DNA from 2 places in the Priestia sp. FSL W8-0001 genome. Region 1 is predicted to be linked to the other one. Evidence: riboswitches for the same ligand, from Rfam matches in the RefSeq annotation. Region 1 holds a riboswitch; the other holds the start of a gene.

Region 1 (6,068 bases):
TCACCGTAGCCTCTGAGCTAGAAGAAGCATAAAACTCTACGATTGGAGCACCTTTTAAGTCAGAATTGGCAGTGGACCATTTACCGTTATATTCATTTAAGCTAGCTGCTCTTGTAATAGCTGGTGCATTTGACTTCGTTTCTTCTGCTTTATCCATTGTATACGGCTCTACGCTTTTAATTCGCAATGTACCTTGATCGCTTATTAGCGTATACAATTGATTAATACTCTTTGTATAATCCTTTTTATTAGGTTGATGGATGGTGACCTCTTCAAACGTTTGTAAATTTATTTGATTTTTCTCAGCTTCATACCAGTTCACAACTTGAAACGTCTTTAGTTCTTGACGAATTCCTTGCTCCGAAAAATTATCAATTTTCATTACTTGCTGTTTATAAAACTCACTATCTTCTATTATATATGTCTGAATTGACTTAGCTGATTTATGAAGGATTCCATCATGTAAAGCCTTGAAGTAGCTATTCATAAACTGCGAGATTATTTTTTCATCTATTGTATCTGAAATATCATATCTGTACTGGTTTTCAACAACATCTTTCTTTGCTTCTTGATCATGACTTTCTATCTCTCCTGCAATCATCAAGTCCGTATCGACTTCAGTTGCTTTTTGAGCTTTTTGCTGACATCCTGCGAGTAAAAGGGATGTTGCAATCGTCATGTAAAGGAGATTACGTTTGTTCATTAACATGATTCCTTCCTACAAAAAATGGTATGTATATTCTTCCAACAAACAGACCTAGTATACCATTCTACAAAAAAACCCTCAACCCTTTCATAAAAAGAACAAAAACACTGAAAACATGTAAATTGGTTTAAAAACGCAAAAAACCTATAGGATGTTACTCCTATAGGTTTCATTCCTTTTATTTATGATGCGCGATTTAATACCACTCTTGCAGCAGACGGAATTAATACGGCTAAAATGATTAGGCAAGCAATCATGGATCCCACCATTGCTAGTCCGTTCATCGTAAATGAATACCATAATGCAGATACTCCTTTTGGCGCATAAGAGCCCCAAAAAATAATCCCTGCAACAAAGTGCCAAAAATAGCGAGCAACGCTGCCGATAACAATTGCTAAAATAATAAATGTAAATGCTTTTGTTCGATTGTTAGTAGCTAAGTTCTGCTTAATAGCACCAGACAATAGCCCTGCTAGACCAATGAATGCAAATGCAATAAAATATTCGATAAATGCTTGTAGAGGTGTTAATACATAAGCAGTACCCGTGACAACTTGTAGCAATCCCCACAAAAATCCAGCTACCACGCCTGATTTAAATCCCCATCGAAAGCAAATAATGAAGATTGGTACCATGGAAAATGATATGGACACGGCAGGTGCAATTGTAATTGATGGCAATATATCAATTATCATTGCTAGAGCTGCAAAGATTGCCACTTCAATTTTCGCTTGTAAAGACATTCCTTTGTTCATCGTCTTTTCACTCCTGTTGTAAAATCATTAGTATTCAACGACAAACACAGGAGGCAGCACAAGCTGCACGCTCCACACTCCCTACGCTAGCATTAACTAACAGGTTCAAAGGGTCAGAACAATTGGTTCACTCTCAGCCATTCAGGCTCCCCCTGTGGTACGTTGATATGTATTATTAGAACGCTTTCTATTATAACATAATTCTCAAACAAGATACTATTTAATTTCACTTAAAGAATCAGTTGATAAAACAGAACATCTTGCCATTGATTGAACTTCCATCCTACTTCTTTAAATTCCCCACAAAAGTTAAATCCAAACTGTTCATGCATTTTAATACTTTTATCGTTTCCTTTTGTAATACCAGAAATAACAACGTGATGATTTAACTCTTTTGCTTGTACTAGAATAGCTTCCATTAACCTTTTACCAATTCCAAATCCTTGGTGAGCTTCATCTACATAAACGGAGAGTTCAACTGTTCGAATATATGCTTCTTTATCACGGTAGGAAGACAAAGATGCGTATCCAGCTACTTCACCATTTCGTTCAGCAACAAGCAGTGGAAACAGTTGACTTTGGTCGTGAGATTCAAACCAGCTTTTACGTTGCCCAATTGTTACAGGAGTTAAGTCAAATGTTGCTGCGCTTTGGCGTACTGACTGATTATAAATAGCCACCATTGTAGGTAAGTCTTCTGCTAAAGCTTTTCTAATTACTGTCATGATGTATCGTGCTCCTTTTTCAAAATGATGTTTCTATTGTACTTGTTTTTGTCAGAATAATCTACACAAAAAACCTGATGCAAAAGCATCAGGCCTCATTTTATATATTGATAGGATTGCAGTACGCGTAGGGCTTCGGATGTTGAAGTAACCGTTGCAAATTCATTGTGAAGAGATGATAAGCTTAAGCGATGAACATCTTCTGCTGCAAAAGTTGTTTCACCGTCATATGATAACAGATTGAAACACGCAGTTGCATCGTGGATGACGTAAGTGCGATAACCTAAGTTTCCTGCCATGCGTGCCGTTGTAGAGACGCAATGGTTCGTTGTTAAACCTACTAGTATAAGCGTATCGTATCCGTTTTCCTTCAGATAGTTATCCAGTTCTGTTCCTATAAAACAGCTATTTTTATGCTTTCGAATTAAGTATTCATCACCAACAGGACCGAAACCTTCTTTGAAACGGAATCCTTCCGTCCCTGGAAAAAGAGGAGATGTTTCGCTTTTTGAAGCATGCTGGACATGAATAACCGGAAACTGCTGTCTCCTCCAAGCTTGTAAAAGAGTGAGCATATTATCTTCTGCATGAATATTATTACGAGTTCCCCAAGCATCTTGTTCAAAACCTTTTTGTACATCTATTATGATTAAAACAGGGTTTGATTGAATCATTCCAGTCATCAACTTCTTTCATCAAAATTTTAAAATGGAGATTACATACGTACAACCATTCACATCAGCTTTTGACGCATGCTTTGTGTGTTTTGGTAAATAAATACGATCTCCCGCTTCGCACTGAGTTGTTTCTCCCTCAACTGTAAAATAAATAGATCCTTTAATAATATGAAGAATCTCGTCGGTAGGGTGAGTATGACTTGGGTGTTCCTGCCCTGCAACATCATGTTGAACCTCTACATAACCGGTATGTTTTGGAAGTAGTTCATGTATAACTTCTTCAAGACCACCGCCAATTCCTTTTTTAATAAAGGCTTTTTTTAACTCCATCTCTTTCACTCCTTTTTAGCTTGAATGGACATTCTGTTGGGAACGAGTTGTTAACATCTCGTAAGAAATACTGCTTCCATTCATGATTTTCTTGATCTCCATACCATCCTAGATGAGGATGCGCTTCAACTTTGTCGTAATCTTCAAGTCGATTCCGAACCGTTTTTTGAACTTGCTGTCCCATTTTTGTATGAGGAGTCATTCCCTCAAACACCCATCTAGGCTGAAATGTAATTATGAAACTGCTGCTCTTTCGGCTTTTTCGTAATTCATGTACAGGCGTATTACAGACAACAAATATTGGCTCACCTTCAAAACAAAACTCCCATAGAGGATCGTTAGGGTTTTTGGGGATTTCTTCGGGCCAAGGCTTTCCATCAATTCGATGTAAAAATGTGAGGGTATCCCAAAACATCGTTTCATACTGAATCATCGTACGTTTTTTATGTTCAGGCTCAAAGAACACAACAAATGATGTATAGCGACCTAATGTGCGAAAGCATGCCATATATTCTTTAAGTGCATCTGCACAGAGCCTGATATCTTTATAATTATATGGTGAAGACACAAACGCAAATCGCAGCAAATCTTTTTTTAATCCCTCTACTCCTAAAATGCAGGGGAAAGGGTTCTCTTCAGAAAGCATGTCTTGACTAAAATCACTAAAAACCGCTTTTCCCCATTCAGGAACAATAGGCGAATCCATAATTTCCTTGCTATTGAATAGCTTTTTATTTCTCATTAAAACCCTCCTTACAGATTTCCACCAGATATTTTTATTAGAAACAGGGACGCTTTATATTCGTTTTCCTTGTATTTTCCAAATTCACAAACGACCGGAATAGGAAATAAGTAAACTTTTAGAAAGAAAGGCTTTTGGTAGGAATTCCACCGATTTGCCTATAGAAGACCGTTTATCACCATAATTTTATATCCTCGTTGCAGTCAACCTCTTTTCGCAGCAGAATAAACAATGTCTTTTAAGGTTTCTGTAAACTTTTTTTGTTCATCGTAAAAAAGGCCGTGACCGCTCTTTTCAAAAGGAATTAACGTTGAACCCTCAATTCCTTTATGCATGGCTTCAGCTAAAGGAAACGGACAAATTTGATCTTTCTTTCCGTGTAAAATATACGCTTTTACAAAAATTTGACTCAAGTCTTCACGGAGATCTTCATCACGCAGTGACTTTGCTGTTTTAATCGTTCCGTGACCCGAAGCTTCTAGACCTAGTAATTGAAACCAATCTCTAAAAGAAGAGCTAATTTTTGAATTAAAAAATTTCTGGCCAAAATCGGCGAGCATAGCTGGTCGATCTTGATACGTCGCTTGAATGATGCTATCTACTTCTCCCTTAGAAAGTCCATAAGGAAAATCGTCTCTTTTAATAAAGTTAGGGACAGCTGCACCAGCTAGAATCAGTTTGTTCACACCAAATCCTAAATGTCTACTCATATACCGCAAGGCGATTGCTCCTCCCATTGAAAAACCAACTAACGTTAGAGCTGAAAGTTGTAAGGCGTGAATAACTGCTCGAACATCGTCGGCTAATGAGTTATATGTATAGCCTTTGAACGGTCGACTTGATTTTCCAAACCCGCGTAAGTCTATTGCAATGCAGCGAATCCCATGTTTCGGAAGCTCATTAAACTGATATTCAAACATTTTATGATTAACTGGCCAGCCGTGAAGAAACAGTATAGGCATTCCACTTCCAATGTCTTCAACATATATTTTCGTACCCTTTTGATCAACGGTAAGGTAATATCCCATAAAAATACACTTCCTTTCATTATGCCTACTTTATTTTTATGTTGATATTCTCTATTCATGTTGATATTTTCTTAGCTGCTATTTTTTATTTATATTGATTATTTAGAACATAGTTTATATAGAATTTATATAAACTAAAAAGAACGCTGCAAAACAGCGCTCTTTTTAGTTTATTATTTTGTTTTTTTTTCAATCCACATATCAATAACGTCCCCGGATTCCGCTTGATCGATTGCAAATGAACCGTTGCTATAGCGATCGCTTGGTCGCATTGACGCTGGATCAATGCGCTCTGTTTGATTTTTCTCAGACTGTATCACAACCTCATCTTCCTTCGTGACAATCTTCACTTTTGTAATTTGATGAGGATTTGCTTTTAATTCACGAACCATTACTAATCCACGTTTCGCTCGAGATGACTGCTCAAATTCTGTCATTTTTGTTTTCTTAATAGCACCTCGGTGCGTTGTAATAAATAAATCTGTTTCCTTCACTTTTTCTTCACTAAAAACAGCTCCGCTAACGACATAATCATTTTCTTTCAAATTGATTCCTTTTACACCTGCAGCGCGCGTTCCAACAACATTGACTTCCTCTTCAGCAAACCATAAACCGTATCCTTGGCGAGTGGCAATAAAGACCTGCTGCTTGCCATTTGTTACGTACACATCAACTACTTCGTCATTACCTTTTACATTCACAGCGACTAGAGCTTTAGAATAACGTTGCGCCTTATACTGTAGCAACTCAGATTTTTTAATCATGCCGTTTTTCGTAAAGAATAATAAATAGTAATCTTCTTTAAACTCTTTAATTGGAATGGCTTTCACAATATGGTCGTCTTTATCAATTGGAACAATGTTCATGATATGCTGCCCCATATCCTTCCATCTAATATCAGGAAGTTCATGTACAGGGAGATATAAATAGTTTCCTTTTCTTGTGAAAATTAAGAGCGTTTCTGTTGTATTAATTTCTAACTTTGAAAGAATCCGATCCGTGTCCTTCATACCAAAATCCTGCCCATTCGAAGCTGAATATGAGCGTAAGCTTGTGCGTTTGACATAGCCATCCTTTGTGACCGTCACAATGACATCTTCAGAAG
Region 2 (6,068 bases), 240 kb from region 1:
AAAAGAAACCCTAGCAATCGCTAGGATTTCTTCACTTTCGATAATTACGAATGAGCTGAACAATGATATTAAGTGCCAATATTACGACTACAACCCAAACTGTTGTTACAATCCCTGAGTATGCGCTTTGCTTAACAGAAATTGCAATAAAAGCCCATATGAATACGAGTGAGTATGCGATATCTCTGTTTTTTCTTGTAAACAAAACGCCTAATATTCCGCCCACTACAAGCATAATGATTGCCCACGTCTGTTCACCTAAACCAAACAGCGTTTCGATTCCATTAGCTTGGAATACAACAAAGACATTAACAATTGTTGCTACGGATACCCAGCCAATATAAATAGAAATCGGCAGCCTCATAAACCATGTTGTCATTCTGGAATTTTGAATGATGGAGTAAATAATCATTAGCGTTACTAAGAATAGAACGATGACGAGTAAAGCAAGAGTAAAGTAACGATATTGAAAGATAAAAATCCATGCACTATTTAGTAAACAACTAATGAAGAACCAAATACCAATTTTCGCATAGATTTCTTTTTGATCTTCTCTCGCAATAAATTGACGAATAATCCAGATAATTAGAAGCGTATAAATTAGGCCCCATATCGCAAACGCATAGCCTGCTGGCGTAAACAGTGTTGGTACGCTATCAGATACTTCACCTGTAGTTTGACCACCTATTGGTAAAGCGTTCGCTAAATAGTTTACGATTAACACAAGAACTAAACCAATCGCATTTAAGATACTATAAAAACGAAAATTTGCCATACTATTTCTCCTTTCCTGTAGATGTAAATATAGTTGTTCTAGCTAAAAAGATAAAATAGTAGCTTCTCTTCATTAATACCTCGTCTGACTTAAATTTATGCACTCGTTAACAATTTTTCTTAGAATAGGCCTTTTGACTCCTAAAAAAATAACAACTCAGCCTTAGGCTGAGTTGTTATTTTGAGTTTGCTTCTATACTTCTTGATTGACTGGATGATTTCTTTTCGTTTTTAACCCATCCTCTTAACATGGCAAATAAATAAATAGCTATGCTTGCTCCAATTGTAATAAGCACAAACAACCAATGCTGGCTCGTTGCAATCATTAATGGAGCAAATGTAATAAGGAGAATCTCTACCGGCGCAATCGGTATATATGCCAACGCGTAATCATCGAGTGTTTTACTTTTGCTTTCAGGATCCGCGATACGCAATAGTGCGATTCCCATTGCCGTTGTTCCTGTAATCCATCCCCAAGTGAAAATTCCTCGTTCAAACCAAATTGGACCAAAGAACTTGCCAGAAAGAACTCGGAATACAAACCATGCAAACAACAGACCGAATAATAATAACAGTGCAAAAGGTACAATATAGCTTGCTACCGCTGATAAACTAATAGAAGCAATACCAAACGCAACTAAGAAGTCTGTTGCACTTCCACTAATTCTGTTCATTACATCTGCATTAATATACTGATCGCTATTCGTTTTCTTCATAATACCTTTAATAGCTAAACCTACAAGAAAAGCTAGTGAAAAAGCCGGTATTGTTACTGAAGGCAACAACGTTTGACCTAGCTCACTTAAATAGTAGCCACCTAATGCGATAATTGTCACTAAAGCCACATGTAAGACAAGTGGATCAACAGCAATCGATGATACCGTATCCATTTTTGTAGAAGTGCGCTTTTCAGGGGGGATTAATCCTGTTCTTAATTCTCGTGGTAAGTCTTCAAATCTTGCAAGATAATTTGTTTCACCTTTTTTCGAATAATATTTAATGAACGCCAACCCTACTACGATTGAGCAAATAACACCAATTGTTGCTGATGTCATCGCTAGCGATAATCCTTCTTCCCATCCTTGCTTTGCAAACGCATCTCCGACAGCAGCCGCTGTTCCATGTCCACCGATAAATCCTGCTGCTAATAACAAGCCAAATCCTAAGTTTAAATCTCCCCAAACGTTATTTAATAGCAGCAATGAAAATAGTAAACCGACGCCCCACATTGCTAGCATAATCATTTGAGAATACGACCACATACTACCTACGCGACCCGCTATTTCTTTAAACTTTACACTTTGAGTTGCAATTGGAATTGCACCAAAAATAACCGCGATTAGAATACCTGGATAAGTTCCAATTTGATCAGTGAATGGAATGAGGCCAATACCGTTTGGCCCTAATGCTAAACCCAATATTCCGGCAATAATACTCGCAGGTAAAAATAAGTTTTGTACCCACCTGACCTTTGCTCGAATAATGGTACCAGCCACTAATAACAGTGAGATGAAACCAAGATCCACAAATAAATCCCATGCTGATAGATTCATTAAACAACCTCCTTAAAAAATATAATTCCTACTAAATCGACAGGACTAATTTATATTAAACTAGGCAAACTGAAAAGGCCATTTAGCTTCAGCTAAATACCTCTTCAATTTGTAGCTTAATTCTTTAATTGAGCTTGTTTAAACGTAACGAGCTTACAATTATTATAGCATGATAGCACAGCCTTTGCACATTCCGACAAGATTCGTGACAATTTTCTCATTTTTTCATTAACTACTTCAATCGTTTAGTTACTAGTTTCATATGTAATTTATCTCGTTTATTTTTTTAAAAAATATCACTATTCAAACTACTACTTCCGTTACTTTTGAACCATTCTTTCTAAACTTTTGTATAATTCTTTTTTTTATGTTAAATTGAATAAGAATAAAATGAAAGAATCCACTAGGGGTGCCGTTTGGCTGAGACAAGGAATCTTGATCCCTTTGAACCTGATCTGGCTTATACCAGCGTAGGAAAGTGGTACGGCGTTGTCGTGTAATACACCAACAACTGTCTTTACCACTCCATATAATGGGGTGTTTTTTTTGTTATTGCCTACATTTATAAGCGCGTTCCTTGTGGATTCAATTAGGGAGGAATATCAATTGTCATTTTCAGCTCAATTACGCAAAGAAGCAGCTTACATTTACGATGCCATCTTTCAACATCCATTTGTTGCAGGTATTAAGGAAGGAAAAGTTCCAAAAGAAGCTTTAATTCATTATGTGTCACAGGATTATGAATATTTAACTGCTTTTGTTCGCATATACGGTGCGGCGTTAACAAAATGTAGTACCCGTGATGAAATGGAAGTGTTTAATAACGGTATTTCAATTGTTTTACATAGTGAAGTCCATCCTCATAATAATTTTTGTAAAGTAGCTGGCATTCGTTATGAAGATATGAAGCATCAGCCCTTAGCACCAACAGCAAATCATTATATTAGCCATATGATGACGGTCGCACATACAGGGACACTAGGTGAAATTATTGCTGTGCTACTGCCATGTCCATGGACATACGTTGAAATTGGCAAGCGCATTGCAGGCGAAGTGAACTTAACACCGGATCACCCTTTTTACGAATGGATTTCCTTTTATACCAATGGAGAAATGAAAGAAACGACAAAATGGTTTTGTGACAAATTAGATGAGTTAGCAGAAAAAGCTTCAGCTGAGGAACGTAGACGTATGAAAGAGCATTTTATCAAAAGTTGCGAACTTGAGTATCTATTTTGGGACATGGCCTACAAACAAGAGCAATGGCCTCTATCTCAAACCATCGTGCACTCATAACAAACGAGTTTGGGACATAACAAAATGATTGCTTCTAAGAGACGAACAATAGCTGTTCCAATCTTTTTGGTTTGTCTGAACACGTTCGTTCCATTGCGCTACGGCCACTCGCTTTCCGCGGGGAGGAACCTGAGCTTCCTCGCTGCGCTGCGGGATCTCAGTCTTCCCTCTCTTTCCCGCAGGAGTCGAGTGTCCTACGCTCCATTCCACCCTGTTTCCAACATTGTTTTCACAATGAACCAAAAAACCTGAACGATTAAAAGCGAGAAACTCTCAATCGTTCAGGTTTATCATTGGCTGAATTACTTATGTCCCAGCCTCTTCGTTTGACGTTATTTCAAAAACTTTTTAATCGTTTTTAGACTTTGGTTATCAGACGGATACTTAAAGGCAAAATCAAACTTTGTTGTTTGCTTCAGCACGCTTTTAAAGTGTGAAAACGTTTTAAAGCTTGCCTCACCGTGATATTGACCGATTCCACTCTCTCCAACTCCTCCAAATGGCAGGTGCGGCGTTGCCAGGTGCATAATCGTATCGTTAATGCACCCTCCCCCAAATGAAACCGTGTTAATAATTTGCTGCTGAACCTCTTCACTTTCTGAAAACAAATATAGAGCTAGCGGCGTTGCTTTTTGATGAACTGCACTTACGACCTCATCTACACTTTCATATTCAATAAGAGGTAAAATTGGACCGAAAATTTCGTCTTGCATAACGCTTGAATCCCATTTTACTTCGTCTAAGACGGTTGGAGCAATCTGGAGCGTTTCTTCATTATAATTACCGCCAATTACAACTTTTCCATCTTGTAAAAACTCAATTAAACGATCGAAGTGTCTCTCACTGACAATTCTGCCATAACGCCCGCTTGTGAGTACATCTTCGCCATAAAACTGCGTTACCGCTTTTGCTTTTCGACAATATTGCTGATAATGTTCTCATCTGTAACGTAATACTCACTATGCTTCATTTCTTCACCTCTTTGATCATAAACATTCTTTTTCAATTGTTGAAATTAATTCCTTTAATAGCCCTACCGCATCTTCTAATGCGAGTGAATAATAACGCTGCGTTCCTTTTTGCTCAATACTTACAAGCTTTTGGTCACGTAATATTTTTAAATGATGAGAAACTGCTGGTCGAGAGAGGGTTGATTCTTTTGCGATTTCATTGACCGTTAGTGGTTCCTTTTCTGCTAATAATAAAATAATGTCCTGTCTCGCTGAATCGCTTAGTGCTTGAAAAACAGGAATACTTGATCGAAATAATTCCACTGCGCGTGTACTCATGCTACCTATCCTCTCTTACTTAACTTCTTGCATACTTCTTACAACTTTTGTAATAAGCTTACGTGGGAAAAACCTCGGCAGCATAGTTGCTACTTTAGCTCCAAGTATAATAATCGTTTTCCCTCTCATGAATTGTTCATAACCTACTTTCGCTACATCTTCCACATGGAGAGCCCCTGATTCAAATAATTTTGAGCTACTTAAATTAGCTCGGTCACTAAAGCCCGTCTTAGTAGGCCCCGGGCAAAGCGCACTAATGGTTATATTAGTATCTTTCAACTCATTCTCCAACGCTTCAGTAAACGATAAAACATAGGCCTTTGTTGCATAGTAAACAGCCATCAATGGTCCAGGTAAAAAAGAAGCTACTGATCAATGTTAAGAATTCGCCCTTGGTTACGCTCCACCATTTCTGGTAAGAATAGCTTCGTTAAATACGTGAGCGTTTTTATATTTAAGTCAATCATATCTGCTTCTTCAGCCCAAGATGTCTCGATAAATGTACCATATAAACCGAAGCCAGCATTGTTGACTAGAAACTGAACCGTAATACGTTGTTGCTTTATTTCATCGTAAAGCTTTAACGCCTCTTTTTGTTTAGAAAGATCTTTTATACTAATTAAAACAGAAATTGAATAGTTATTTTCAAGCTCTTTCTTTAACTCTTCCAGCTTTTCTTTACTACGTGCTACTAATACGAGTGAATAGCCATCTTCCGCAAAATGATATGCCAATTGTCTTCCAATTCCACCTGACGCACCTGTAATCAAAGCATATCCTTTTTCCATTTAAAACAGCCCTTGCGTTTATATGTTTAAAAACTTAAACATTTGAACATATCTTATCGAACTTAGTTTATACTGTCAACTTTTTATACATACGAGCATTTTACAAATTTCTCTTTTTGTTTACATAAAAGGCTAATGTCGTCTAGTTTTGACAACCTTTGTCACCTAGCAGGAAAAATTAGTTAGATATGGTGAATACAACATACAACGAAAATCAAGCTAGTACATACTTTTTATTATTAGGAAAGAATTAGAGGAGGAAAAAAAATGACTGAAATTTATACAATTAAAGCTGTATGTGACCGCCTAGATATAGATCGTCGCACATTAAAAGGGTGGGAAAGTTCCTTACAGGGTTATTTATATAT

Evidence for each region. A riboswitch is a leader RNA that binds a small molecule or an ion and turns the genes downstream of it on or off. The one in region 1 is predicted to bind thiamine pyrophosphate.
Region 2: linked by a shared signal. The riboswitch ahead of tenA (thiaminase II) and the one ahead of thiT (energy-coupled thiamine transporter ThiT) in region 1 are both predicted to bind thiamine pyrophosphate.

What each region holds. Positions count from the first base shown of each region.
Region 1 is NZ_JBBPAL010000001.1:1,942,330-1,948,397, reverse strand. It holds gene MKZ18_RS10280 (TcaA NTF2-like domain-containing protein) at 1-703, opposite strand, end outside; gene thiT (energy-coupled thiamine transporter ThiT) at 889-1,461, opposite strand; TPP riboswitch at 1,522-1,624, opposite strand; gene MKZ18_RS10270 (GNAT family N-acetyltransferase) at 1,692-2,186, opposite strand; gene MKZ18_RS10265 (cysteine hydrolase family protein) at 2,282-2,860, opposite strand; gene MKZ18_RS10260 (cupin domain-containing protein) at 2,882-3,193, opposite strand; gene MKZ18_RS10255 (YqcI/YcgG family protein) at 3,168-3,935, opposite strand; gene MKZ18_RS10250 (alpha/beta fold hydrolase) at 4,139-4,963, opposite strand; gene parC (DNA topoisomerase IV subunit A) at 5,137-6,068, opposite strand, start outside.
Region 2 is NZ_JBBPAL010000001.1:1,705,583-1,711,650, reverse strand. It holds gene MKZ18_RS09025 (TspO/MBR family protein) at 32-775, opposite strand; gene MKZ18_RS09020 (sodium/glutamate symporter) at 951-2,327, opposite strand; TPP riboswitch at 2,723-2,821, shown strand; gene tenA (thiaminase II) at 2,934-3,623, shown strand; partial or broken gene MKZ18_RS09010 (aldehyde dehydrogenase family protein) at 3,956-4,498, opposite strand; gene MKZ18_RS09005 (ArsR/SmtB family transcription factor) at 4,610-4,912, opposite strand; gene MKZ18_RS09000 (SDR family NAD(P)-dependent oxidoreductase) at 4,928-5,254, opposite strand; gene MKZ18_RS08995 (SDR family NAD(P)-dependent oxidoreductase) at 5,278-5,700, opposite strand; gene MKZ18_RS08990 (MerR family transcriptional regulator) at 5,968-6,068, shown strand, end outside.